4 regions of the Cytobacillus mangrovibacter genome follow, and region 2 is predicted to be linked to each of the others. Evidence: predicted binding sites of a transcription regulator. Region 2 holds the regulator's gene; each other region holds the start of a gene.
The links. Region 2 encodes LexA, which represses DNA repair genes until DNA is damaged. Its sites were predicted from a motif close to CGAACATATGTTCG; they were not measured.
Positions count from the first base shown of each region.

Region 1: ACFYKT_RS00920 (rRNA methyltransferase) is a predicted target of LexA. The motif match lies at 2,820-2,833, and genes of this name have one in related genera.
Region 3: ACFYKT_RS19050 (YolD-like family protein) is a predicted target of LexA. The motif match lies at 3,871-3,884, and genes of this name have one in related genera.
Region 4: dinB (DNA polymerase IV) is a predicted target of LexA. The motif match lies at 3,693-3,706, and genes of this name have one in related genera.

Region 1 covers NZ_JBIACJ010000001.1:178,603-184,639, reverse strand. The annotation lists gene ACFYKT_RS00935 (ArsR/SmtB family transcription factor) at 1-256, shown strand, start outside; gene ACFYKT_RS00930 (arsenic transporter) at 272-1,570, shown strand; gene arsC (arsenate reductase (thioredoxin)) at 1,592-2,011, shown strand; gene ACFYKT_RS00920 (rRNA methyltransferase) at 2,313-2,687, opposite strand; partial or broken gene ACFYKT_RS00915 (MFS transporter) at 3,099-3,502, opposite strand; gene ACFYKT_RS00910 (ring-cleaving dioxygenase) at 3,755-4,732, opposite strand; gene ACFYKT_RS00905 (ring-cleaving dioxygenase) at 4,799-5,740, opposite strand; gene ACFYKT_RS00900 (MarR family winged helix-turn-helix transcriptional regulator) at 5,799-6,037, opposite strand, start outside.
Region 2 covers NZ_JBIACJ010000001.1:356,305-362,341, reverse strand. The annotation lists gene ACFYKT_RS01805 (methionine gamma-lyase family protein) at 1-962, shown strand, start outside; gene ACFYKT_RS01800 (MerR family transcriptional regulator) at 1,375-1,776, shown strand; gene glnA (type I glutamate--ammonia ligase) at 1,811-3,145, shown strand; gene lexA (transcriptional repressor LexA) at 3,466-4,089, opposite strand; gene yneA (cell division suppressor protein YneA) at 4,244-4,567, shown strand; gene ACFYKT_RS01780 (YneB family resolvase-like protein) at 4,588-5,238, shown strand; gene ACFYKT_RS01775 (DUF896 domain-containing protein) at 5,311-5,544, shown strand; gene tkt (transketolase) at 5,714-6,037, shown strand, end outside.
Region 3 covers NZ_JBIACJ010000014.1:15,377-21,413, reverse strand. The annotation lists gene ACFYKT_RS19075 (HNH endonuclease) at 1-601, opposite strand, end outside; gene ACFYKT_RS19070 (hypothetical protein) at 737-958, opposite strand; gene ACFYKT_RS19065 (aspartyl protease family protein) at 1,157-1,555, opposite strand; gene ACFYKT_RS19060 (hypothetical protein) at 1,555-1,800, opposite strand; gene ACFYKT_RS19055 (Y-family DNA polymerase) at 2,234-3,499, opposite strand; gene ACFYKT_RS19050 (YolD-like family protein) at 3,509-3,838, opposite strand; gene ACFYKT_RS19045 (replication initiation protein) at 4,661-5,899, shown strand; gene ACFYKT_RS19040 (MmcB family DNA repair protein) at 5,981-6,037, opposite strand, start outside.
Region 4 covers NZ_JBIACJ010000002.1:174,702-180,738, reverse strand. The annotation lists gene ACFYKT_RS04225 (alpha/beta hydrolase) at 1-760, shown strand, start outside; gene ACFYKT_RS04220 (hypothetical protein) at 786-1,319, opposite strand; gene ACFYKT_RS04215 (hypothetical protein) at 1,421-2,347, opposite strand; gene ACFYKT_RS04210 (RNA polymerase sigma factor) at 2,337-2,858, opposite strand; gene ACFYKT_RS04205 (iron-sulfur cluster biosynthesis family protein) at 3,003-3,332, opposite strand; gene ACFYKT_RS04200 (CDGSH iron-sulfur domain-containing protein) at 3,448-3,651, shown strand; gene dinB (DNA polymerase IV) at 3,763-4,995, shown strand; gene ACFYKT_RS04190 (YolD-like family protein) at 5,043-5,384, shown strand; gene ACFYKT_RS04185 (M48 family metallopeptidase) at 5,888-6,037, opposite strand, start outside.

The DNA.
Region 1 (6,037 bases), 180 kb from region 2:
AGACTCTCATGATTGTTGTGTTTGTGAATTTGTTGAAATATTTAAAACGAGTCAGCCGGCAATTAGCCAACATTTACGAAAGTTAAAAGACTTAGGAATCGTGAAAGAAACGAGAAGAGGACAATGGATTATATATTCTTTAAATAAAGAAAGTGAGTATTATCCATTGGTGCAAAATATTCTTCAACATCTTCCTAATCAAGATTTTAAATTAATAGAACTAGAGGAACAGGGTTTACGTATCTCGTGTGAGTAATAGGGGGTTTACACAATGACATCAGTCATTTTAGCATCAGTGATTTTTTTGATAACACTTATTTTAGTGATATGGCAACCAAGAGGTTTATCCATTGGTTGGTCCGCTTGTGGGGGAGCGATCCTCGCTTTAATTATCGGGGTTGTTGACTTAAAAGATGTAATAGATGTGACATCCATTGTATGGAATGCAACTTTAGCATTTATAGCTATCATCATTATTTCATTAATTCTTGATGAAATTGGTTTCTTTGAGTGGGCAGCTCTTCACATGGCAAGGGCAGCTAAAGGTAATGGAAAACGAATGTTTGTTTATGTTTCCATTCTAGGAGCATTGGTGGCAGCATTATTTGCAAATGATGGGGCAGCACTAATTTTGACTCCTATAGTTTTAGCAATGGTAAGAAATCTAAAGTTTAATGAAAAAATGGTTTTTCCATTTATTATAGCGAGTGGATTTATTGCTGATACAACATCTTTGCCATTAGTAGTAAGTAACTTAGTTAATATTGTGTCAGCTGACTTCTTTGGCATTGGATTTGCAGAGTTTGCTTCAAGGATGATAATCCCGAACTTCTTTTCATTAGCAGCAAGTATCTTGGTCTTATATCTATTTTTCCGAAAAAGTATTCCGAGGAATTATGATCTTTCTGAATTAAAGAAGCCAGTTGAAGCGATTCGAGACGAAAAAATGTTTCGATTATCTTGGATTGTGTTAGGAATCTTGCTAATCGGTTATTTCGCTAGTGAATTTACAGGTATTCCAGTATCGATTATTGCAAGCATCATCGCAATCTTTTTCCTTATAATGGCAAGAAAGAGCTCTGCGGTTAATACGCGTTCAGTTATAAAAGGTGCACCTTGGGCGATCGTCTTTTTCTCAATAGGTATGTATGTTGTTGTGTATGGCTTAAGAAACGTAGGGTTAACTAACATCTTAGCCGACCTGATTCAAGTAACTGCTGACCAAGGCTTATTTGCTGCAACAGTAGGAATGGGATTTATTGCGGCAATTCTTTCTTCGATTATGAACAATATGCCAACTGTAATGATTGATGCGTTGGCTATTGCTGATACAAGTACAACCGGAGTCATTCGTGAAGCACTTATTTATGCGAATGTGATTGGTTCTGATTTAGGTCCTAAAATTACACCGATTGGCTCACTAGCAACCTTATTATGGCTACATGTTTTATCCCAAAAAGGGGTTAAGATATCCTGGGGAACGTACTTTAAAACAGGTATTATTCTAACTATTCCAACACTGTTTATTACTTTAGTTGGCCTATATATATGGCTGTTAATTATTCACTAAATAACAAAGGAGAAATACTATATGTCTAATAAAACAATCTACTTTTTGTGTACAGGAAACTCCTGCAGAAGCCAAATGGCAGAAGGCTGGGCGAAGAAATATTTAGGTGAGGATTGGAATGTATACAGTGCAGGTATTGAAGCACACGGTTTAAATCCGAATGCAGTTAAAGCAATGAAAGAAGCAGGTATTGATATTTCCAACCAAACGTCTGATATCATTGATCCTGAAATTCTTAATAGTGCAGATCTAGTGGTTACCTTATGTGGAGATGCAGCTGATAAATGTCCTGTTACACCATCTCATGTTAAACGTGAACACTGGGGCTTTGATGACCCAGCAAAAGCAGAAGGCACAGAAGAGGGTAAATGGGCATTTTTCCAACGTGTCCGTGATGAAGTTGGCGAAAGAATTAAGCATTTTGCTGAAACAGGAAAATGAGGCTGGGACAAAAGGTTTTTAGCAACTAAAAAAGCCGAACTATTATTAGAAATGCTAACACAGCATTTTGCGATAGTTCGGTTTTCTGTATTAAAAATACAAGAATTTATTAAAAAATGACTAATGTATACACTTTGGATTCCCATATGAATAAAACTTTGGTTCAATATACAAAAGTTTTATTCCGTCTCATTATCTTAAGTATACTTATTGAATGAGACGGAATTCTCACTTCAAAAATTAACTTCCTATAATATATATTATGTTCGGGGCGTTCTTATAATAATAGAAAATTTAAGTGCTACTGCTCTATTCTGTTTTTATGGCTGCTATTTTTAATAATATCGAAATTTATATATTGGACACTATACTCAATGACATCGTTGATAAATAATTGATGATTTTTTGCAAACTCTTTGACTTGCTCTAATAATTCTTTGTCATATGTAGTTTTGTATTGAATTCTATCTTTCGGTCTAGTTTCTTTGTTAAAATGAATAACGCCTTGAAATAATACTGTTTGTAAGCCGCTTTCAATAAGATAATTTACATGAGTATCGTATTCTAAGGCCAAATTATTTAAATTCTCTAATGTAGCTTTACTTATATTTGTTCTAAATTTTACTCTAGACATATCAGTAGTTTGAATTAAATGTCCATTTACTAATTTCCACATTATCACAAACACTCCATTTCAATAAAAACAATTATTCAATATTTAAATGTTTTTCCATACGGTCTTTTTTATTTGATAAATATACATTATTTAAAATATCAGCAAACTATTGCTATCCATTATTAAATTATACGAACAATCGTTCTTAATTTCAAGGATTGATTTTCTTATATGTGTTTAATATTATGTAAACTAGATAAAAAAGCAAAAAGTCAGACTAATTTACTCCACTTCCTCTTAATAACGAGTGACACAAAAGTACTAATAAGTTTAAGTGCTTTTGTGTCATTAATTTAAGAAACGAAAATAGATCCTTTTTACTTTACTAATTGTATAACTTATTCCAGATTTATAGGTCGATTAACTTTTCATTTACTTTATAGCTCCCAAATAAAATCACCCTTAAATACTCTATTCCCTTTTATCTCTACGAGACCAAATTACAACAGGTATGAGAGCTAAGGATAATAGCCCCCCCCCAAAGATAATGTAGCATAACTTGAATTAGCTACTATCATTCCTGAAAGAGCACCGCCAGAAGCTCCTGCTAATGCAATAAAGACATCAAGTGTTCCTTGAGTTTTTGCTCGTGTTGAAGGCTCTGTAGAATCAACTATTTGAGCCGTCCCACTAATTAAGCCAAAGTTCCATCCTAATCCCAGTAAAGTAAGAGCAAAGACTAATAGAATCATTGAATCACTAGGTGCGAATGCTGCTAATAAACCAGCAAATAATAATGTAATGCCCGACGCTATGCTCATAGTTGTCCTCCCAACTTTATCTACAAGTATGCCTGTGATAAGTGAGGGAAGATACCCTAATATTGCCCTAGTTGTGACATCGTCAATTGAAAATTACTCTTAAACGAAACCAACTTAGAGTATGAATATTATTTACTCACCAGCAAACAACAAAATTGGCAACACGAACATCTACCCTTGCCCATGTTGCCGAATATATTGGATTCAAGAATGTTTATTAGCAAATTGTTTTTAAAGCTATTGTCCAGTTAATGACTTAAGAATACATTTGGTTTACTGATTCAGATTGTAATAATAAAATTGATTCTATTCTTTGATGAATTCCTCTGTGCTTCTCACTGTATCAATTGGGCGTACTAACTTTTCTATTTGTGCACGTTTAGGCTCTAGGAATGGTGGTAAAGATAATTTTTCCCCTAGGGTTTCGTAAGGTTCATCTCCCATAAAGCCAGGACCATCTGTAGCAAACTCAAATAAAATTTGTGGAGCAACTCTTGCGTATAAAGACTCAAAAAAGTGACGGTTGACATAACCGGATGTCGAGAATCCAAAACTACTCAATCTCTCAGTCCATTCATCTAACACTGAGCGATCCTCTACACGGAATGCTGCATGGTGTACCGTGCCAAAACCTTGTCGAGCTTGAGGAAGAGTCGTATTGTATTCTACAATAACTGAAGCACCATTTCCGCCTTCCCCTACTTCAAATAAATGGAATGCTCCATCAGCTGCCGTTTCTTTAAATAATAGCACCTTTTCCAGTACTTCTTTAAAGTAATCAAAGTTCGCCATACGGACAAAAACAGGACCTAGACCAGTAATGGCATATTCCAATGGGATAGGACCCTTTTGCCATGGTGTACCTGATTTCACGCCTTTATTGAATTCATCTGAAATTAGTTGATAGTGTTGATCATCAAAATCAACGAAAGAGAGAGTTTTCTTGCCAAATTGTTCTTTAATTCCAGTATGCTTGACTTCTAAACGATCAAAACGTTTTACCCAATACGCTAATGCTGCATCACTTGGTACACGGAAAGAAGTCTTAGATATCTCGTTTGTACCATGTATACCTTTCGTAATGCCTGGGAAGTCGAAGAATGTCATATCTGTGCCTGCGCTCCCTTTATCATCAGCAAAGAATAAATGATAGGTTTGAATATCATCTTGATTGACTGTTTTTTTAACTAAACGCATCCCTAAAACAAAGGTGAAAAATTCATAATTCTTTTCTGCACTGCTTGTAATAGCTGTTACGTGGTGAATTCCTTTTAGTTGGTTCATTTTATTTTCCTCCTGGAAAGTTCAGATTTAATAGTAAGTTTAGTTTGATTGATATGATTCGTTTTGTTATTCTTCAATCGGTTTTAGATTTTCTTCAATTTCAATTCTACGGTCTTCTAAAAATGGTGGTAAATCTAATTTTTCACCCAATGTTTCGATGTCTCCATCGATGGTAAAGCCTGGCCCGTCGGTTGCAATTTCAAATAAAATTCCGTTTGATTCACGGAAATATAGACTCTTAAAGTAGAAGCGATCAACGACCCCAGATGATTGAAAGCCACGTGTTCGTACTTTTTCTTCCCAAAAGGCTAGCTCTGCATCGTTTTTTACACGAATGGCTAAATGATGAATACTGCCACGGCCTGGTTTTTCAGACGGACCGTCCAAATATTTCACGACGATTTCTCCAAAGACCTCTTCTTTAATCGATTGAAAAATCGCTTCGTCTTCTGTACGGCTTATTTCTGTATAGCCAAACATGTCTGTAAGTGTACTTGCTAGTTTATCAAGTCTTCTCACCGTCATTTCTACAGAGCCCATTCCTTGAATTTGATGTTCAACAGGCACCTCGGATTTCTCCCATGTTTCCCAGTGCTTAACCTTTTCTCCGTCTGAAACAAGCAGTACCAAACGAAGGCCTTCAGGGTCTTCAAATTTTAAGGCAGGGTGATTAGCATATGAGGTGATCTCACCATGATGTACACCATACTCCCCAAATCGTGATTTCCAATAATGCAGACTTTCCACTGAGGGAACCAGTAATCCGATTCTAGTAATAGCGTTTGTACCACGATAAGTCTTTCCTGCTGGTGGAATTTCAAAAAAGGATAGTTCAGTTCCTGGGCTTCCTGTTTTATCTCCGTAAAATAAGTGATACATCGATGGATCATCTTGGTTCACAGTTACCTTCACACGACGTAAACCGAGCACATTTCGGTAGAAGTGATTATTTTGACTTGCATTTTTTGTAATCATTGAAATATGATGATGTCCTGGAATTTTATACATAAATGAATCCTCCATTTTCAATTTACTAGTCAAGTGATAGTTAAAAAAATAATAAAACTTAATTTCCTAATTTATTTTCAGTGTTTTTCTGTAATTTAGACATAAGTATATATAGTGTTTTTTGCTCTTCCTCTGTCAAGCAATCATTAACTATGGACGTTTGAAAAGTAAGTTGGTGTTCAAAAACTTCAAGCATTTTATCTTTACCTTTTGAAGTTAGGCTAATCCATTTTGTTTTCCAGTCCTGCTTACGCTGTATATATCCCTCTTGCTCCAGTCGGGTGAGCATGCGTGAAA
Region 2 (6,037 bases):
TTCGTCCTGGTGATGAACTTCTTTATATTACTGGTAAGCCTTATGATACCCTTGAAGAAATTGTTGGTATCCGAGGAAGTGGCAATGGTTCTTTAAAGGAATTTGGCATTTCTTACAATAGTGTCAGTCTAAAAGATAATGGGGCGATTGATTACGTCGCAGTAGCTGATGCTATCAAACCAACGACAAAAATGATTAGCATTCAACGTTCAAAAGGCTATGCGACCAGACCGTCATTTACGATTGCAGAAATAAAAGAGATGATTCAGTTTGTAAAAGAAATAAAGTCAGATGTAGTTGTGTTTGTTGACAATTGCTATGGTGAATTTGTTGAAGATATGGAGCCATGTCATATTGGAGCGGATTTAATGGCAGGTTCACTTATTAAAAATCCTGGCGGTGGCCTTGCTAAGACTGGCGGTTATATTGTTGGAAAGGAAAAATGGGTGGAAGCATGCTCGTATCGAATGACATCTCCTGGAATTGGTGCAGAAGCAGGTGCCTCACTATATAGCCTGCAAGAGATGTACCAAGGCTTTTTCTTAGCCCCTCATATCGTAGGACAGGCATTAAAAGGCGCCGTATTTACTTCGGCTATTCTAGAACGATTAGGGATGAATTCATCTCCAAAATGGCATGCAAAAAGAACCGACCTCATCCAATCCGTTCAGTTTGATGACCGTGATAAAATGGTCGCTTTTTGCCAAGCGATTCAATATGCAGCTCCGATTAATTCCCATGTTACCCCCTATCCAAGCCCAATGCCAGGATATGAGGATGATGTGATCATGGCAGCAGGTGCCTTTGTTCAGGGAGCGAGCATTGAACTTTCAGCGGATGGTCCAATTAGGCCACCATATGTTGCCTATGTTCAGGGCGGTCTAACCTACTCCCATGTGAAAATTGCCATTTGCTTAGCTATAGACGGATTGGCAGAAAAGGGATTAATTGATTTAAAGTAAGCACAGGCACAAAAGATATCTATTTAATTAGCTATTGAGTGAGCGCTTCTTTATATGAAAGACAATATACAGTTGAAAATTAAGTGAAATCGTCTTCATACAAAAGATGAGGGCCAAAACTTATTCGAAATCGTGAAAAAAATCTTTCATCAAGGGGATGAAGGCCAAAACTTGTTCAAAAACAGAAAAAGTGTCCTTCATTACGTACGATTGAGCAAATAACAGAAAAAAGCAACTTGAAAATCCCAATCCTTCTTTAAGAGAATTGGGATTTTTTTATGTTCCTTGTTTTACTAAAAACTCAATAGTTAGTAACAAGAAAAATTGATGTTAGATAACCTAACATCAATTTGACAAATAACCTAACATCATTTATATTAAGTAAAGAAAATGAGAAAAGGAGGAGAAATGCGTGACTGGAAGCAAGATTCGTCGTTCCATGCCGCTTTTTCCAATTGGGCCTGTCATGCAGCTAACTGAATTAACTGCAAGACAAATTCGATATTATGAAGAGCACCAATTGATTTCTCCAGCCAGATCTGAAGGCAATAGAAGAATGTTTTCGTTAAACGATATTGATAAGTTGCTTGAAATTAAAGATCTAATTGATCAAGGCATTAATTTGGCTGGGATAAAACAGCTATTTTTTGTGAAAAATCAAGATGTGCTTGCAGCAGATTTAAGACCTGTTAAAACAGATCGTGAATTATCCAATGACGAGATTAGAAGGCATCTTAGAAAAGAAATTGTTCAAGCAGGAAGATTCAATCACCCATCATCAACTCAAGGGAATGTCACTCGTTTCTTCCATTGATGAATGGGAAATAAGTTAGGGAGGAATTTTTAATATGTCAAGGTTCACAAAAGAGGATATTAAACGGATTTCAGAGGAAGAAAATGTAAAGTTCATTCGACTGCAGTTTACAGACATTTTAGGGACTATAAAAAATGTAGAGATTCCTATTAGTCAGCTTGAAAAAGCACTTGATAATAAAATGATGTTTGATGGTTCATCAATCGAAGGGTTTGTTCGAATTGAAGAATCTGATATGTACTTATTTCCAGATTTAGATACGTGGGTAGTGTTTCCTTGGACAGCTGAAAAAGGCAAGGTTGCCCGACTTATTTGTGATATCCATAATGCAGATGGTACTCCTTTTCAAGGGGATCCCCGTAATAACTTAAAACGTATATTGAAGGAAATGGAAGAAATAGGGTTTACGAATTTCAACCTTGGCCCAGAACCAGAATTCTTCTTATTTAAGCTTGATCAAAATGGTGAACCAACATTAGAGTTAAACGATAACGGTGGATATTTTGACTTAGCTCCAACAGATCTTGGAGAAAATTGTCGTCGTGATATCGTTCTTGAATTGGAAGAAATGGGATTTGAAATTGAGGCATCACATCATGAAGTGGCGCCAGGGCAGCATGAGATTGACTTTAAATATGCTGATGCACTAACAGCTTGTGACCAAATTCAAACGTTCAAACTTGTTGTAAAAACAATTGCACGTAAGCACGGACTTCATGCTACATTTATGCCAAAGCCATTATTCGGGGTTGCAGGATCTGGCATGCATTGCAATGTATCCTTATTTAAAGAAGGGAAGAACGCTTTCTTTGATGAAAAAGGAGACTTGCAAATGAGTGATACAGCACGTCAATTTATTGCAGGTATACTCAAACATGCGACAAGCTTTACAGCTGTAACGAATCCGACAGTCAACTCTTTTAAGCGTTTAGTACCAGGATATGAAGCACCGTGTTATGTAGCGTGGTCTGCACAGAATCGTTCACCATTAATTCGTATTCCTTCTTCAAGAGGAGTAAGTACACGCGTAGAGGTTCGAAGTGTTGATCCTGCAGCCAATCCATATCTGGCAATGGCTGTCTTACTTAAAGCTGGTCTTGATGGTATTAAAAACAATCTTGTTCCACCAGCATCTGTTGATCGCAATATATATGTGATGAGCAAAGAAGAGCGCATAGCTGAGGGCATTGATGATCTTCCATCAACGCTTGCTGAAGCGCTAGTTAAATTAAAAGAAAATGAAACGATCGTTTCTGCTCTAGGTGATCATATTTTTGAGCACTTTGTTGAAGCGAAAGAAATCGAATGGGATATGTTCCGTACTCAAGTCCATCCATGGGAGCGCGAGCAGTATTTATCGATGTATTAATAAAAAGAGGCTGGGACATAACTAATTTAGCTGTGTCCAAAGCCGAATGATAAATTTTTTTTAATATCTAAATACAGAAAGCCGAACTATTGCAAAATGCTGTGTTAGCATTTCTAATAATAGTTCGGCTTTTTAAGTTGCTGAAAACCTTTTGTCCCAGTCTCTTTTTGTGTTTAATGCCTAACAAAATTCTTATTTTCCAAACTTAAAAAATAGATACAAATATACAATGATAGTTTGAATTAAATGGTGTTGGTGGCAGTAAATAAGGAATAGGGAAACCTCTACAATCGAGGTTTCCCTATTTATTAGGCATAAGATTAATGAATGTCGCGATATACTCCGATAACTTTTCCTAAAATAGAAACATTGCGGAGAATAATTGGCTCCATTGTTGAATTTTCTGGTTGAAGCCTGATTCGATCTTTTTCTTTGAAGAATCTCTTAACGGTTGCTTCATCTTCTTCTGTCATTGCAACGATAATATCCCCATTATTAGCTGTGCTTTGCTGTCTTACAATTACGTAATCGCCATCTAATATTCCAGCCTCAATCATACTTTCTCCCATAATCTCAAGCATGAAAACTTGCTCATCTGCAGGTGCAAGTCTTTCTGGTAATGGAAAATACTCCTCGACATTCTCAATAGCTGTGATTGGTAAACCAGCTGTTACTTTTCCAACGATAGGCACATTCACTACTTTATAATTTAGAGTTCCTGCTCCTTCATCTAAATCAAGAATTTCAATGGCACGCGGTTTAGTAGGGTCTCTTCGTATTAATCCCTTTGTTTCTAATCTAGCAAGATGTCCGTGTACGGTTGAACTTGATGCTAGACCGACTGCTTCCCCGATTTCTCTGACGGATGGTGGATAACCTTTTAATCTAACCTCATCTTTAATGAAGTCTAATATATCCTGCTGTCTTTTCGATAATTTTACCATCATAATTACACCTCTTATGATTTTCTTTTCCTAATTATAGCATCTTTAATATATATGTACAAACATAAGTTCGAATATTTGTTGACATAAAACAAATGTTCGGTTTATAATCGAGTTATCAAACGAACGTATATTCTTATTGAGGTGCTGGAAGATGAAAAAATTGTGGAATCGATATTCTTATGCTATTATTTTACTCGTTTTAAGCTTATTTACTACATTTATACTTGTTTGTCAGCTTGATAGACTAGATGATGATGCACTAATGAAAATTACTATTAATGAAGGAGATTCACTTTGGCAAATTGCAGAGGAATTTTCTGAAGAACATAAATTAACTTCCAAGGAATTTGTAAAATGGGTGGAAAGTAAGAATGGAATTTCTGGAGATCGAATCTATCCTGGAGATGAACTTGTGATTCCTATTATTCAAAAAAAGGAGAAGGGAACGGAAGTAGCGAGTTCTCAAAGTAAATAGGCATTAAGGAAGGACTAAGTATGAAAGCAATAATATACTGCCGTGTCAGTACAACTAAGCAAACGCAGGAAACATCCCTTGCTAGACAAGAAGAAGAGTTAACAAAGCTCGCTAATGATCAGGGATTTCAAATAGTTAAGATTATTAAAGAACAAGCAAGCGGCTTTGAACTTGATAGAGATGGAATTCTCGAGCTTTTATCGCTTATGAAAGAAAAGCAGATAGAAGTAATTCTTATCCAGGATGAAACAAGACTAGGTCGCGGCAATGCAAAGATTGCGATCCTTCATTGTATTTTAAAAGAAGGGATTAAATTATACAGTATTTCACACAATGGTGAGCTGCAGCTTTCTGAATCAGACTCAATGGTTTTAAATATTGTTGGAATGGTAGAGGAATACCAAAGGAAACTACATAATATTAAGATCAAACGTGGGATGAGGAGGGCTGTGAAAAATGGATACAGACCTGAAAAAAACTTAGCGAATTTGGGTGCCCATTCTGGCAGAGAACGTATCGAAGTACCTATTGAAGAAATTGTTAGACTGAGGAAAAATAAATTGACCTTTTCAGAGATTGCGGCTACTTTAAGGGGATTCGGCTACGATATTTCAAAAGCAACTGTGCATAGAAGGTTTCAGGAATATACTGAATCCAATTCAAGTGAGTGAACTTTTCTTGTCAAAAGTTCGCATTTCTAGTATTATGGCAGTTGAGTTTAATGAATAAAAAGGAGCCTTATTATGCTGCCTAAAGACAAACTTGCGCGTATCAATACGCTTGCAAAGAAAGCAAAGGAATCAGGTCTAACTGAAGTAGAAGCCAAGGAACAATCTGCTCTACGGAGGGAATACTTAGAGACATTTCGCTCTTCCATGTTAAATACGCTTAAAGGGGTTACGATTGTTGATCCTAATGGGGATGATGTTACACCTAAAAAGCTCAAAGAGGTTCAGAATAAGAGCCATCTTCATTAAAAGAAGGAATACATGGTTTTGTATTCCTTCTTTACATATGGTTGTATGTTTGTGACAAAATATGAAATACAGCGGATTTTTCCTTGTCAATGATACAATATATTGAATATCGAGGAAGCAGTCTATATTATTAAAAGAGTAGTGATTACTCATAGAGGAGATGTATTTGATGTTTGATCAAAATGATGCTTTATCAATAAACTCGATTCGTACTTTATCTATTGATGCCATTGAAAAGGCCAATTCTGGACACCCAGGAATGCCAATGGGTGCTGCACCAATGGCGTATACACTTTGGACGAGATATATGAATCATAATCCGAAAAACCCTAACTGGTTCAACCGTGACCGTTTTGTACTTTCTGCAGGACATGGCTCAATGCTTTTATATAGTCTTCTTCATCTTTCAGGCTACGATGTTGCAATGAAAGACATTAAAGAGTTTAGACAATGGGGAAGTAAGACACCTGGTCATCCAGAGTTTGGGCATACA
Region 3 (6,037 bases), on a different contig from region 2:
TATTTGATTCAAATAAAACATTGGTTTCGTGATGAACAGAACCTTCTAAATGATCATTTCTTGTTTCAATCGTTATAGATTCATCTCCATCCCCATAGATATCAGCAGGTAAAGCATCTTTTGCAGTGTCAAGAGCTTCTGCATGAGCCACATTTTCTCCATCAGCACCATCAATGATGTCAATTACACCAACAGCAAGTGCCCCTATTGCTACGGTTTTAACAAGTGATGCTGCCCCACTTTTTACTCTATTATGATCTCCATCCATGACACCACCAATGACTTCTCCACCGTTATGTAGGGCATCTTTAGCTGTTATAAATACACCCTTTCCCGTTCTATATGCTGCATTACCAATATCACTTAAGCCCTTATCCCGTTTAATAGGATCTTCGCTTACCATTCCAGCTACAGTATCCACTGCACCTCCAACTACTTGTCCAGCAGTGTCACCAGCAAATTCGGAAGCTTTTCTTACTCCTCTACCAATATCCTCAATTAATTCAACTCCCGTGAGCTCTCCAACTACTTGTATTGGCCCGCCCACAACCAAACCTGCTACTTTACCAAAACCTTTTCCTACCCCTCTGATAAAACTCATGCGTCATCCCCCTCTATACCCGTGTGACTTTTGAACTATTATATAGCATTAGTACGAATTTATCCTCATATATTAGGAGATTCATAGATTATTTGAATAAGCAACTCTAGATGAGGGTACCTTTGCCCTTCACTTTCATTTTTTTGAAAAAGAACCTATTAGCAGATAAAACACAAAAATACAACAAAATGTAATCCAAAAATTTGCCCAGCCACCATCAAAAATAAAGCCTGCTATTTTATCACCAATTAAATCATTACCGCCAAACTTAAAAAGGGCAGAAATGAATAATGCAAACAGATAGAAACCGATAGTAAAAATAAAAAAGACTAGAAAAAAACCTAATAAAGTAATCATTTCGCATTGTCCTCCTGCATCTATTTTAAATTGTAACCAGAGTTGCATTTTTCCTTTGTGCAGGAAGTTATCTACTACTATTTTTGGACAGAAATTACCAAATAATCAGGTTCTCTGTAGAATTAAAAAATCCCAATTTCTCGGTTGTGGGAAATTGGGACTTTTTAACTTGATTGCTTCCTGGAATGATCAGATTCGTTATACTAAATTCTTAGCTTTATTCTTTGATGGATATAATTCTAACTTGTCCATATCCACTATAAAATTGTAGGTCATTAGAATATCCAACCCTAGAAGTCCATTATGATCTTTCGGAAGAACCCCCACATCAATTTCAAAATTCTTTATATTAAATTTATTAATTTGAATCTCATCCATTGCCTTAGTATAGAAAGGAACTGATCCGCCTATCCCATATGCTTCATAAATATCGTCTCCATTTTCATACCTTACCCCTATTTCTTCTAAAACATCTGGGCTAATAACCGTATGAGAGGATCCTGTATCAATAATCATATCATCGATTTGCAGCGTTTTTCCTCGAAAAGTAACAATAAGTGATGTTGTAATAAGTTGTCCATCAAATGATATTTTCATTAAATTCGTCTCACTCTCATCAATGGATCTTTTCGAATATAAACGATACATTTCTCATTCGATGTATGGTAAACAATGTTTCCTGGTTCTACTTTAAAAAACTCCTTATTAGCATTTTCATCTGGAACGGAACGGATGGGTGCGACTTCATCAATAATTTTTTTATCATCTTCCTCATGGTAATCAAGGATCGATACTAAAACAAACTGATCTGGAAATAATTCTCTAACTTCCTGCCACTTCATATTTCATCCCTCCCTTTTCCTTTATTATAAGCTATAGCTAATTACATATCATCTTTCTAACAATGAAATTTGGGTTACTTCAATCCTGAAATTGACTGCAGTTTTTTAAGTTCGAAGGGCAGACTTTCAACAAAAATCAAGCAACTTTAATGTCATTCTACAACCATGCCGATGTTCCTTAGCGTATGGAAGATTGGCTTTCTATATGTCGAAACTTGCTTAGCGTATGTTTTCCGCGTTTTCTTGGTGGGACCCCTTGTTAAGGCAAGCTTTCTGTTTTTTCTTCTGTGAAGTCTCTTTCCAAAAGGCCGCCAGTGATTCGCATCTCACGGCAGGATTTAATCGAAAAGATTGGGTATGTGTTTTTGGAACAAGCACATTCATGTTCTTACTTTTAAAAATTAGCTAATGGTCCGTAGGTAATTAGAGAAAACTATTGTTTATGACCTCCAACTAATTTACTTCTATGCAAAGCCGTTCCATCAGGAGTATACGAAACGGCTCTTAAAATGGCTGCTGACCCGTATTTATTTCTAATTTTGTCAACCGTGTAGCCTAATTCACGTTTCTTCCATCCGTTTAGATCAAATAAATTCAGTTGAATTTCATCATCATTAACCAGTTTTGTTATCGATACCGATACTGAACGAACGGTTTGACCTCTATAATTCTCTTGCATCAAAGCAAGGCAAACCTTATAAATATCCATTGTTACGTTCGTTGGGGTCTCAACAGTTCTTGATCTATGGAAGCCCCCACCTAATTCATCTTTGCTATACCCAAGCCCAAAACTGATAGTTCTTCCTGCCTTACGTTTATCTCTCGCCCTTTTCGCTACCTCCTCACACATTTCTAGAATAATAATATTGATCTCATTTATTTGTTTGTAATCCCTCATCAGGATCTGACTTTTCCCGAAACTTACTTGACCAGCTAAAATCGGCGCACCAATTTCTGATAAATCAACACCCCAGGCATGGTGATAAAGTTGATTTCCCATGATTCCAAATTTCTTTTCTAATAGTTCAAGATCATAACGAGCGATTTGACCTACATTAAATATCCCCATTCCGTTCAATGTTTTTTCTATACGGCGACCGATTCCCCACATTTTCGATAAAGGACTAACAGGCCATAATTTATGGGGAATATCATCATATGACCATACAGCTATTCCATTAGGAGCCTTTTTTGATTCTAAATCCAACGCTAATTTAGCCATAAGCATGTTTGGCCCAATACCAACGGTTGAGGGAAGTCCAAAAGTATTCTGTATTTCATATTGTATTAGTTGTGCAATTGTTTCTGGGGATCCCCATATTTTCTCAAGTCCTTTAACATTTAGGAAACTTTCATCAACCGAATAAGTGTGAATGGCTGAAGGGGGGACAAATTGATAAAACAACTTAGTAATTTCTGTAGATACTCTAATAAACATTCCCATTTTCGGATTAACTACTTTAATACGGGAATCATTTGGTATTTCAAATAGTCGGGAACCTGTCTTAATGCCAAATTTCTTCTTCAGTGCAGGAGAAGCAGCTAAAACAACGCTTCCTTGACGATCGATGTTCCCGACAACAGCTAAATAACAAGTTAGAGGATCCAAACCAAGCATCACAGCTGAAACGCTAGCATAGAACGATTTCATATCCACACACAATATCTTGCGGTCTGGAAATTGACTATAATCAATCATGATGTTAATTCACTCCTGATGTACATTAATTAGACTAGCGAAAGGTAGATGGTGGAAGTACCCTTCCTTATCTTGAATAATTAATTGACTCTTTAGGTGGTTAATAAAATGAACGGTGCCAATAATTGTTTTAGTAAACCCACGATCAAAGAGCTTAATTTCAAGAGACCGATTAGATTCTATCGCTTCGCAAATTAGCAATTCAAACTCTTCAAGAGCTTGCTCGTCTATTTCAGGCCTTTTAACCTTTTTTTCATCAATTAATAAATCCTTTAAACTTTGAACATGCTCTGGAAGCATCATTGCAGTCCACTTTTGGGTACCCCGATCACGGATCATTAATGTTCAACTCCTTTTTAATATATTATACACAAACATACGTTCGTTAAACAACCAAAAAATGTATGGATAGGTCTCGTCCCAGAAGCAAGAATTTACAACGACAGGAAACTAAAAAGGAATCAAAGAAACAACGTTTATTTATTAATAGAAATATTGTTTTCTTCTTAGAATTTCATTTAATTCTTTTACTGTATGTTGTAATCCTATTTCATCGAAATCAGCCATCAGTTCTTGCTCTATCTTTTGCATATGTTAAAGTAATTTCTTTACCAATACTTGATCTTTTGCCAATTATAATTACTATTTAATTTCAAAAAGAGCCCTATTGATTACCTTTTCTTAATTAAAATCTCACATTATAGAATTTATTTTTGGCGTACTCGTTTTATTGCTTTGATTCAGAATTAAAGCAGGATTATACGAAAATTAGATTAATAGATTTAAGTCACACACTGTTTTAGTGTTTTACAATATATATTTTAAGTATTTTACATTGTTTTACTTGTTTTCGGAGGCTCTGAGGCTAGTCATATCAGGGGATTCAGCGTTTTAATATAACAAAAATGGTGCTAACTATAACTTTTTTGGTGCGAACCATAACAAAAATGGTGTGAATCATAACAAAAATGGTGCCATTAATATAACAAAAATGGTGTGAACTATAACAAAAACGGTGCGACTATAACATTTTTGGTGCCAACCATAACAAAAATGGTGTCTGTTATAAAACTAGTATATATAACAAAAAAACTCTTTTGTTATACTTCGTAATTTGTCATAATTAGTCTAAGGAACTGACATGGGAAGGGAGGGGCTCTTTTGTTCCAAACAGAAATCATTGAAGTAAGTAACAATAAGCTTGTAACGAAATCAAATATGTTAATTGAGGCTAATTATAAGCTTGGGGTTGTGGAACAAAAAATTATCCTCTGTTTGGCAAGTAATATTCATCCATCAGATTCAGATTTTAAGACATATACATTGCCGATAAAAGAATTTACTAAGTTATTAGGACTGAAGGGGACCCCTAAGTACACGGAATTAAGGCAAATCACGAAAGAACTCATGCAGAAAGTGTTTGAGGTGCGTATCAATAAAAAGGTCATCCAGGTTGGATGGTTAAGTTATGTTGCGTATAACGAAACGGAAGGAACGATTGACATCCGATTCGATCCTTTCTTACGGCCTTACCTTTTGGAGCTAAAAAGAGAGTTTACTAGCTATAAATTAGAAAACGTAGTGAAGTTAAAAAGCTCCTATGCTATTCGAATCTATGAACTGTTAAAACAATATGAAAAAATCCAAGAACGGACATTTCCGATTGAATCATTAAGAAAAATGCTTGGTGCAGAGGACATCTACCCTGCATACGGAAATTTTAAGCAGCGTGTCTTAGTACCGGCTCAAAAAGAGCTGAAAAAGAAAACAGATATTTCTTTTCAAATCGAAGAGATCAAAACAGGCCGAAGAGTCTCGAAAATAAAATTTGTGATTTATCCAGCAAAGAAGAAGACAGAACAATTAAGCTTATTTGAAGAAAGCTTAGAGGAATTCAAACAACCGAATTCCTTTTCTGAAAGAGTGAAAAAGTTAGGTCTGATGATGGGCATACGGATAACAGACGAAACGATTCAAGCCTGGGAGAAATTTGGCCAAGAAAATGTCATTGTGTTGATGGAAAAAATACAGCATCGAACGGACATAGAAAACCTGATTGGATACATAACGACTGTTTTAAATGCTTCAAAAGGAAATGTGGAATCCGAAGTAGCAACGACTTCAGAGAATCAAATGATCCTGCCCTTTTTGGTTTCTTATTTCCGCAAATCGAAAGAAAAAGTGCCGAATTGGTTTGTGAAAGACAAAGCAGTAGAAGAACTTCAGACACAATTTCAAGTAAATGTGGAAGAAGCCAATGCCATGTTCGATAGCGTGAAAGATGAATTGTTTGAAATGTTAGGCGTGAAAGACTTTAAGCCTGAAACTGCCTCAAAAGAAGACAAAATGAGGAAGAAGAAAGAACTGGAGGAAACATTGAAAAAATTGAGAGGGAATTAAATATAACAAAAATGGTGTCAATAAATTATGGCACCATTTTTTTTTTTTTATAGGAAGTAAGTGAATTATCAAGGAATCCGTTTAATACCCATAAATAAACTTCCGAGACAACAACTGCCCCGCAGCGAACCTCAGTTC
Region 4 (6,037 bases), on a different contig from region 2:
GGAATATGAGGGACTTCCAAAGAAAGAAGTTCTCGTTCCCTCCCCTTTCGGCTATAATCTCAAGACTGTCTTAATTGAACCCCACAAAAATAACCGCTACATCGTCATTTCACACGGAGTAACAGAAAATAAAATGAATTCCATCAAATATATGAATTTGTTTTTGGAGCGCGGATTTAATGCGGTTATTTACGATCATCGCCGCCACGGGGAGTCCGGTGGGAAAACAACGAGCTTTGGTCATTATGAAAAATTCGATCTAAAGACCATTGTCGATTGGCTAAAGAAAGAATATGGTCCGAACATTGAGATAGGCATTCACGGAGAATCGATGGGCGCCGCCACAATGCTGCTATATGCAGGCATGCTTGAGGATGGGGCAGATTTTTATATTGCCGACTGCCCTTTTTCTGACTTTAAAGAGCAGCTTGCCTATCAGCTAAAAAGAGAAATGAAGCTGCCGCCAAAGCTCATTCTGCCTGTTGGTGATTTATTTTTGCGTATGCGGCAGAAGTATTCCATCAAAGACGTTTCCCCCATTTCAGTTATCGAAAACATCCAAAAGCCCATTCTCTTTATTCATAGCCAAATGGATGATTTTATCCTGCCAACCATGTCTGAAGCCCTATATGAATTAAAAAAGGGCCCTAAAAAGCTCTATTTAGCCAAAAGCGGAGTTCATGCGCAGTCATTGAACGAGAATAAAGATGATTATGAAAAGGTCATTGATGAGTTTTTAGAAGAATATGTTTTCACATAAAGAGGCCTTGATGCAGGCCTCTTCTTTATTTTAGCAGCTCTATTCCTTTTCCATTCCCTGACAAGCCTCTAGCAAATTCATAATCCCCTACTTTAATAAAGTAACGTCCACTGTCTTTTTCAATCATGTTTGCTCTTTCCAATCCTTCATTTCCGACCACTTCAATGATGTTAATCTTGCTATCCTCTATTTTCCCATAAATAACAGGAATTCTATTTTCTAAATCACCAATGCCATTATAATCATAGAAAACATTTTTAAAGATGGTCAGCTGTTCCCCTTCCCCATAATCCCAATGGTTGTGCCCTGCATTTTCCCATCCATCCCGATCATTTCCCTTCAAGAAGGCTACTGTGACAGCGTCAATTTCCTCTTTCTTTTCACTCTTCTGTCTTGTTACATACAACAGAATCACGCCATCCTTCACTTTTTCTGTATGTATAACTTCCTTTACATTAAAAGGGATTTCCTTTTCAATTACTTGACTCATTGGCACTCCCCTACAGGCAGAGAGCAGCAGCACCACTGTTAACAATGCGACAATCCATTTTTGTTTCACACATTTCCCTCCACTTTAGCAACATCTTTACCATTAAATGTTGGTGAGGGAGGGAACATGCCTGTTTTTTGTAATTTCTGGGTAAAAGAAGGAAAACAAGTTTAATTTAATATGGTCTTTGCAATCTCTAATAACGCTTCCTTCTCTTCCTCCTCGTTAAAATGGTCTTCTCGCCATGAAGTGGAAATAGAGATTAAGAGTTTCTGGGAGGCAGCTTCTTTGATAAAATAAATCCTATGCTCGCCGTATAAAAAGTCGATTCCATCCTCTGTTAATTGTGTGTAGTCTGGTAGTGTTCCAGCTGTGATCATCTTCACTCCTGGATTGATGATCATTTGAATAGACCTCCCCTCATTAAAATTCATCACCTTACTCTCATAATGAAGGCTTATGCTTGAAACTTCAGTTGTTAAAACCCCATCCTTAGCGATATAGTCCAAATTTTTCTCTTTCGCTTCTTTATACATTTCTTCAGCCAAATGTATATTACTTTCCGGAATTTTATAAGACATGGTTCCTGTTTTTAACACTAAATCACTTTGTATTTCATTCTTTAAATGCAGAAATCCACTAATATCAGCTGGAATTTGCTCCACATTTTCAATCTTTTCTTCATTCAACAACATCGTTAATGCGTACTCACCAATTTCTTCATAGGCTTCAGTCACTAAAAAATATTTCAATTGACCTTTTGGGAGCCCTTTCTTTACTTCTTCCATTATACCTTCGTAATCCCTATACATTTGATTATATATATGATTCGGCGCCAGCTCCTCCTCCGTCATCGTTCTCATCTCGAACACTTCATTCCCTTCAGAATCAAAAAGCTTCCATCCCGTGTAGTTAACTGCCGCTGCGATCGATACAGAAATACAAATCGTAAGAACAATCGTAATAAATGATGTACGCAGAAAGATCGGCGTCTTTTTGCGTGTGATCGCGCTGGCTGCTGCATAATCCATTTCTGGTAGTGTCTGATTCTTTAGTCGTCTCTCAAATTCTTCATACGATTGAATTTTATTCTTCATCATGTACCCTCCTTTCGATTATTTTTTGTATTTTCGTCTTTACTCGTTCGAAGCGTTTTCTTGCCGTCGCAGCGTTAATTCCTAGAATCAGCGCGATCTCTGAAAACTCTCTATCTTCAATAATTCTCAGTACAATGAGGGCTCTTTCCTTCGGCTTTAATTTAGACAGTATGTAATTTAATTCAAAGTCATGATCTGGATCATTCACGCTTTCCTTTTCTTTTTCGCTAAAAGGAATAAACTCAATAAGGGACTTTCTTCTAACCTTATTCAAACAGTGATTGTACGCAATTTTATAAAGCCAAGCACGCTGATTATCAATTTCCATCACTTTTCTGCTCTGATAGGCTCTTAAAAATACTTCTTGTGCCGCATCCTCTGCATCATGGGAATTTCTTAAAATGTTGTAGCAGTAACGGTAGATAGGCTGTTGATATTGCTGCAATAACTCCTCAATCTCTGTTTCATTGTTGATTACTTCCAGCGTATATTCTGTTCTGTTTACATGCATAACGCATCACCTCCTCTTCTTGTCCTCTCTTTCTATCTATTAAGACACATAACTGCCTGCTAATGTGACAATTTTTAGAAAATAAAAAGTGAAGCTTCTAGGCGATGTTTCCCTGCTAGAAGTTTCACTTTCTGCTTTAGTTATTTAACTGTCTGTCCTGTCATACAAACTCATTCTCGGATTTAAGTATTGGTTCGGACTCTTTAATTGGAAGCAATTCGCCTTCTCTGAAAAAGCGATTGTCATTGTTTCCTCAAAAAAGACTTCCTTTGATTTTTCAATATAGATACTGCCTATATTTGTTTTAATCTCACGGTCATCATCATCTAGTTCATTTACGAGCCAAAGAGCTGATACACCACTTACTACACACCCACAGCCTTCTGTATCGTATTTCAGCTTTAGATAGCCGTTTTTGCCTGTTATCTTGGCTTTTATTTTATTTACTGCTTCTTCGGTTACGATAATTTCCAATTATATAACCTCCTTACCGCTTTATTTTATCATAATAAGCCCATCTGTTGCTTTTTTCACTCTTTCCCTATAACATCAAAAGAAATATGACAATTTTGTGAAGGGGAGGATATTTATGACAAAAGTTACGATTAAAGTGAATGATAATGGGTCTTATCGCATTACTGGCGATGTGGAGCTCGTTGATGCGGAAGGAAATCCGTTTGTTACAAAGCCCACATTTTCGCTATGCCGCTGTGGAAGGTCGTCCAACGCTCCATTTTGTGATGGAAGCCATAAAGGGGTATTTGAATCTGTTGTTCGTGCACCGAAGGAATAAATCTTATACTATCTTGCTATGAATAATTTTCCAGTACTAAACGAACATACTTTCGTATATAATATATACGAAAGTATGTTCGTTTTTTTTGAAAGAAGGAGATATTTAACTATGCGAGATAACGTTATTTTCCTTGTTGATATGCAATCATTCTATGCCTCAGTAGAAAAAGTGGATCATCCCGAACTAGCGGATAAGCCCCTCATTGTTTCTGGAGATCCTGAACGGCGAAGCGGCGTTGTTCTTGCTGCTTGCCCGTTGGCGAAAAAATTTGGTGTTCAGAATGCATCACGATTATGGGAAGCAGTACAGAAATGCCCGAACGCCGTAATCGTTCGGCCTCGCATGCAACGCTATCTTGATGTCTCCATCCAGATTACAAATACGTTAAACCAATTTACAAACCTTGTAGAACCTTATTCGATAGATGAACAGTTCTTAGATGTAACGGGTAGTACTCGACTTTTGGGAGAACCTTTGGTCATTGCAGAGAACATCAGAAGCACGATCATGAATGAATTCGGAATTAATGCTCGAGTTGGCATTGGGCCAAACAAAGTTCTGGCAAAAATGGCTTGTGATCACTTTTCTAAGAAAAATAAAAATGGCATCTTCCAATTAGACCCCAGCAATATGCAACAAGAAATGTGGCCGTTACCCGTTGGAAAAATGTTCGGTGTTGGCAGTCGAATGAACCGCCATTTACAAGGAATGGGAATCTTTACGATTGGTCAATTGGCCAATTTCCCTTTAGAACTTCTCAAAAAAAGATGGGGAATCAATGGGCAGGTGCTATGGCAAATAGCGAACGGAATTGATTATTCACCTGTAACCGTAAACACTCATGATCGGCAAAAGGCAATTGGTCATCATATGACATTGCCGAGGGACTATGAAGATCCCCAAGAGATCAAAGTTGTGTTACTCGAGCTGAGTGAGGAGGTGGCAAGACGCTCCCGCATGAAGCAATATATGGGCAGCACAGTCTCGGTAAGCATTCGTGGGGCTAACTTTGATTTCCCGACTGGATTTCATCGACAGGTCAAATTATTCTCCCCTACTAATTTTGGGATGGATATCTTCCACGCTGCCTTTCAATTATTTGAAAAGCATTGGGATGGATCGCCCATTCGCAGTGTTGGAGTGAATTTATCACAATTACAGCCAGCTCACGATTATCAGCTTAACTTATTCGATGTTCAAATAAAAAAAGAAAGGATAAGCAAAGCTCTTGATTCGATTTATAGTAAATATGGACCGAAAGCAATTGTTCGAGCTTCCTCTTTAACAAAAGCAGGGCAGGCCTATCATCGTGCTGAAAAGGTCGGTGGTCATTACAAATAGACAGAAGTATTCTATCATTTTCTATAAAGAAAGGAGCGAAAAAATCAATGTCTCCAAATAAACTAACTCCAGGGTATAATTTAATGTGGGAATCTAGTCGAATGATATTGCCTGAACATAGGGAACAACTGTTAGAAGAAAAAAGAAAGACAAAGGAATTCCAAATGCCCATACTCGATGATAATCAACTAGAGGAGATCAACCGGCTAATTCTTCAATCACTTGAACAGAATCAAACCATTACGATCACCTATGCAGAACTATACGGCCCTGCCGAGTTCTCAGGATGGATTCAAAAAGTAGATACACATAAAGAATGGTTGAAAATAAGCAATGAGGAAGATACACTAACCCTTTCTTTTAAGAAGATCTTGCAAGTTGGAGGCTAGAAATTTTTATTGATATTCCTAGAGATCCTATGAAGGACAGTATCTTGAACTTTCTAGCTGATTTTGTCTCATAGGGCTCTCCTATGGGACTTTTTCTAGGAACCATTTCCTAATTTGTGCCATAGACCTCTTCTATGAGACTATTTCTTCAATTTTTCATCTGGTTTTGCCCAATAGAACCTTTCTATGGGACGACTTTCTTTTTTGGCATAAGTGTTTTGTCTCATAAAGGGATAGATGCAACTGTCTATTAGCGTAATAACTTCAGCAAAAAAAGCTCGGCATACTTCACAAATCCCAGTTATGATTCTTTTATATACTAAAAAAGGACTGCAATTGCAGCCCTTTATCCATGTATTATTAGCTATTTATTAGCTCATTTATTTTTGTTCGGACACCTTTTAAAACCTCGGAATTCACTTGTCCAAATTTTTTTCTGACGATACTTTTTGAAACATCCTTTATTCCAAGGCTCATTCCTCACACAGTTTTATAAATATACATCATTTTCTAGGTTCTAATAATTTTGCGACATTCTCATAACCCATTTCAATTGCATACATATATGCGGTCATATTTGAGTAATCCATAAGATTCGGATCTGCCCCTAGCTGGAGCAAAACTTTAATCGTTTCCTCATTTTCCCCTTGTGC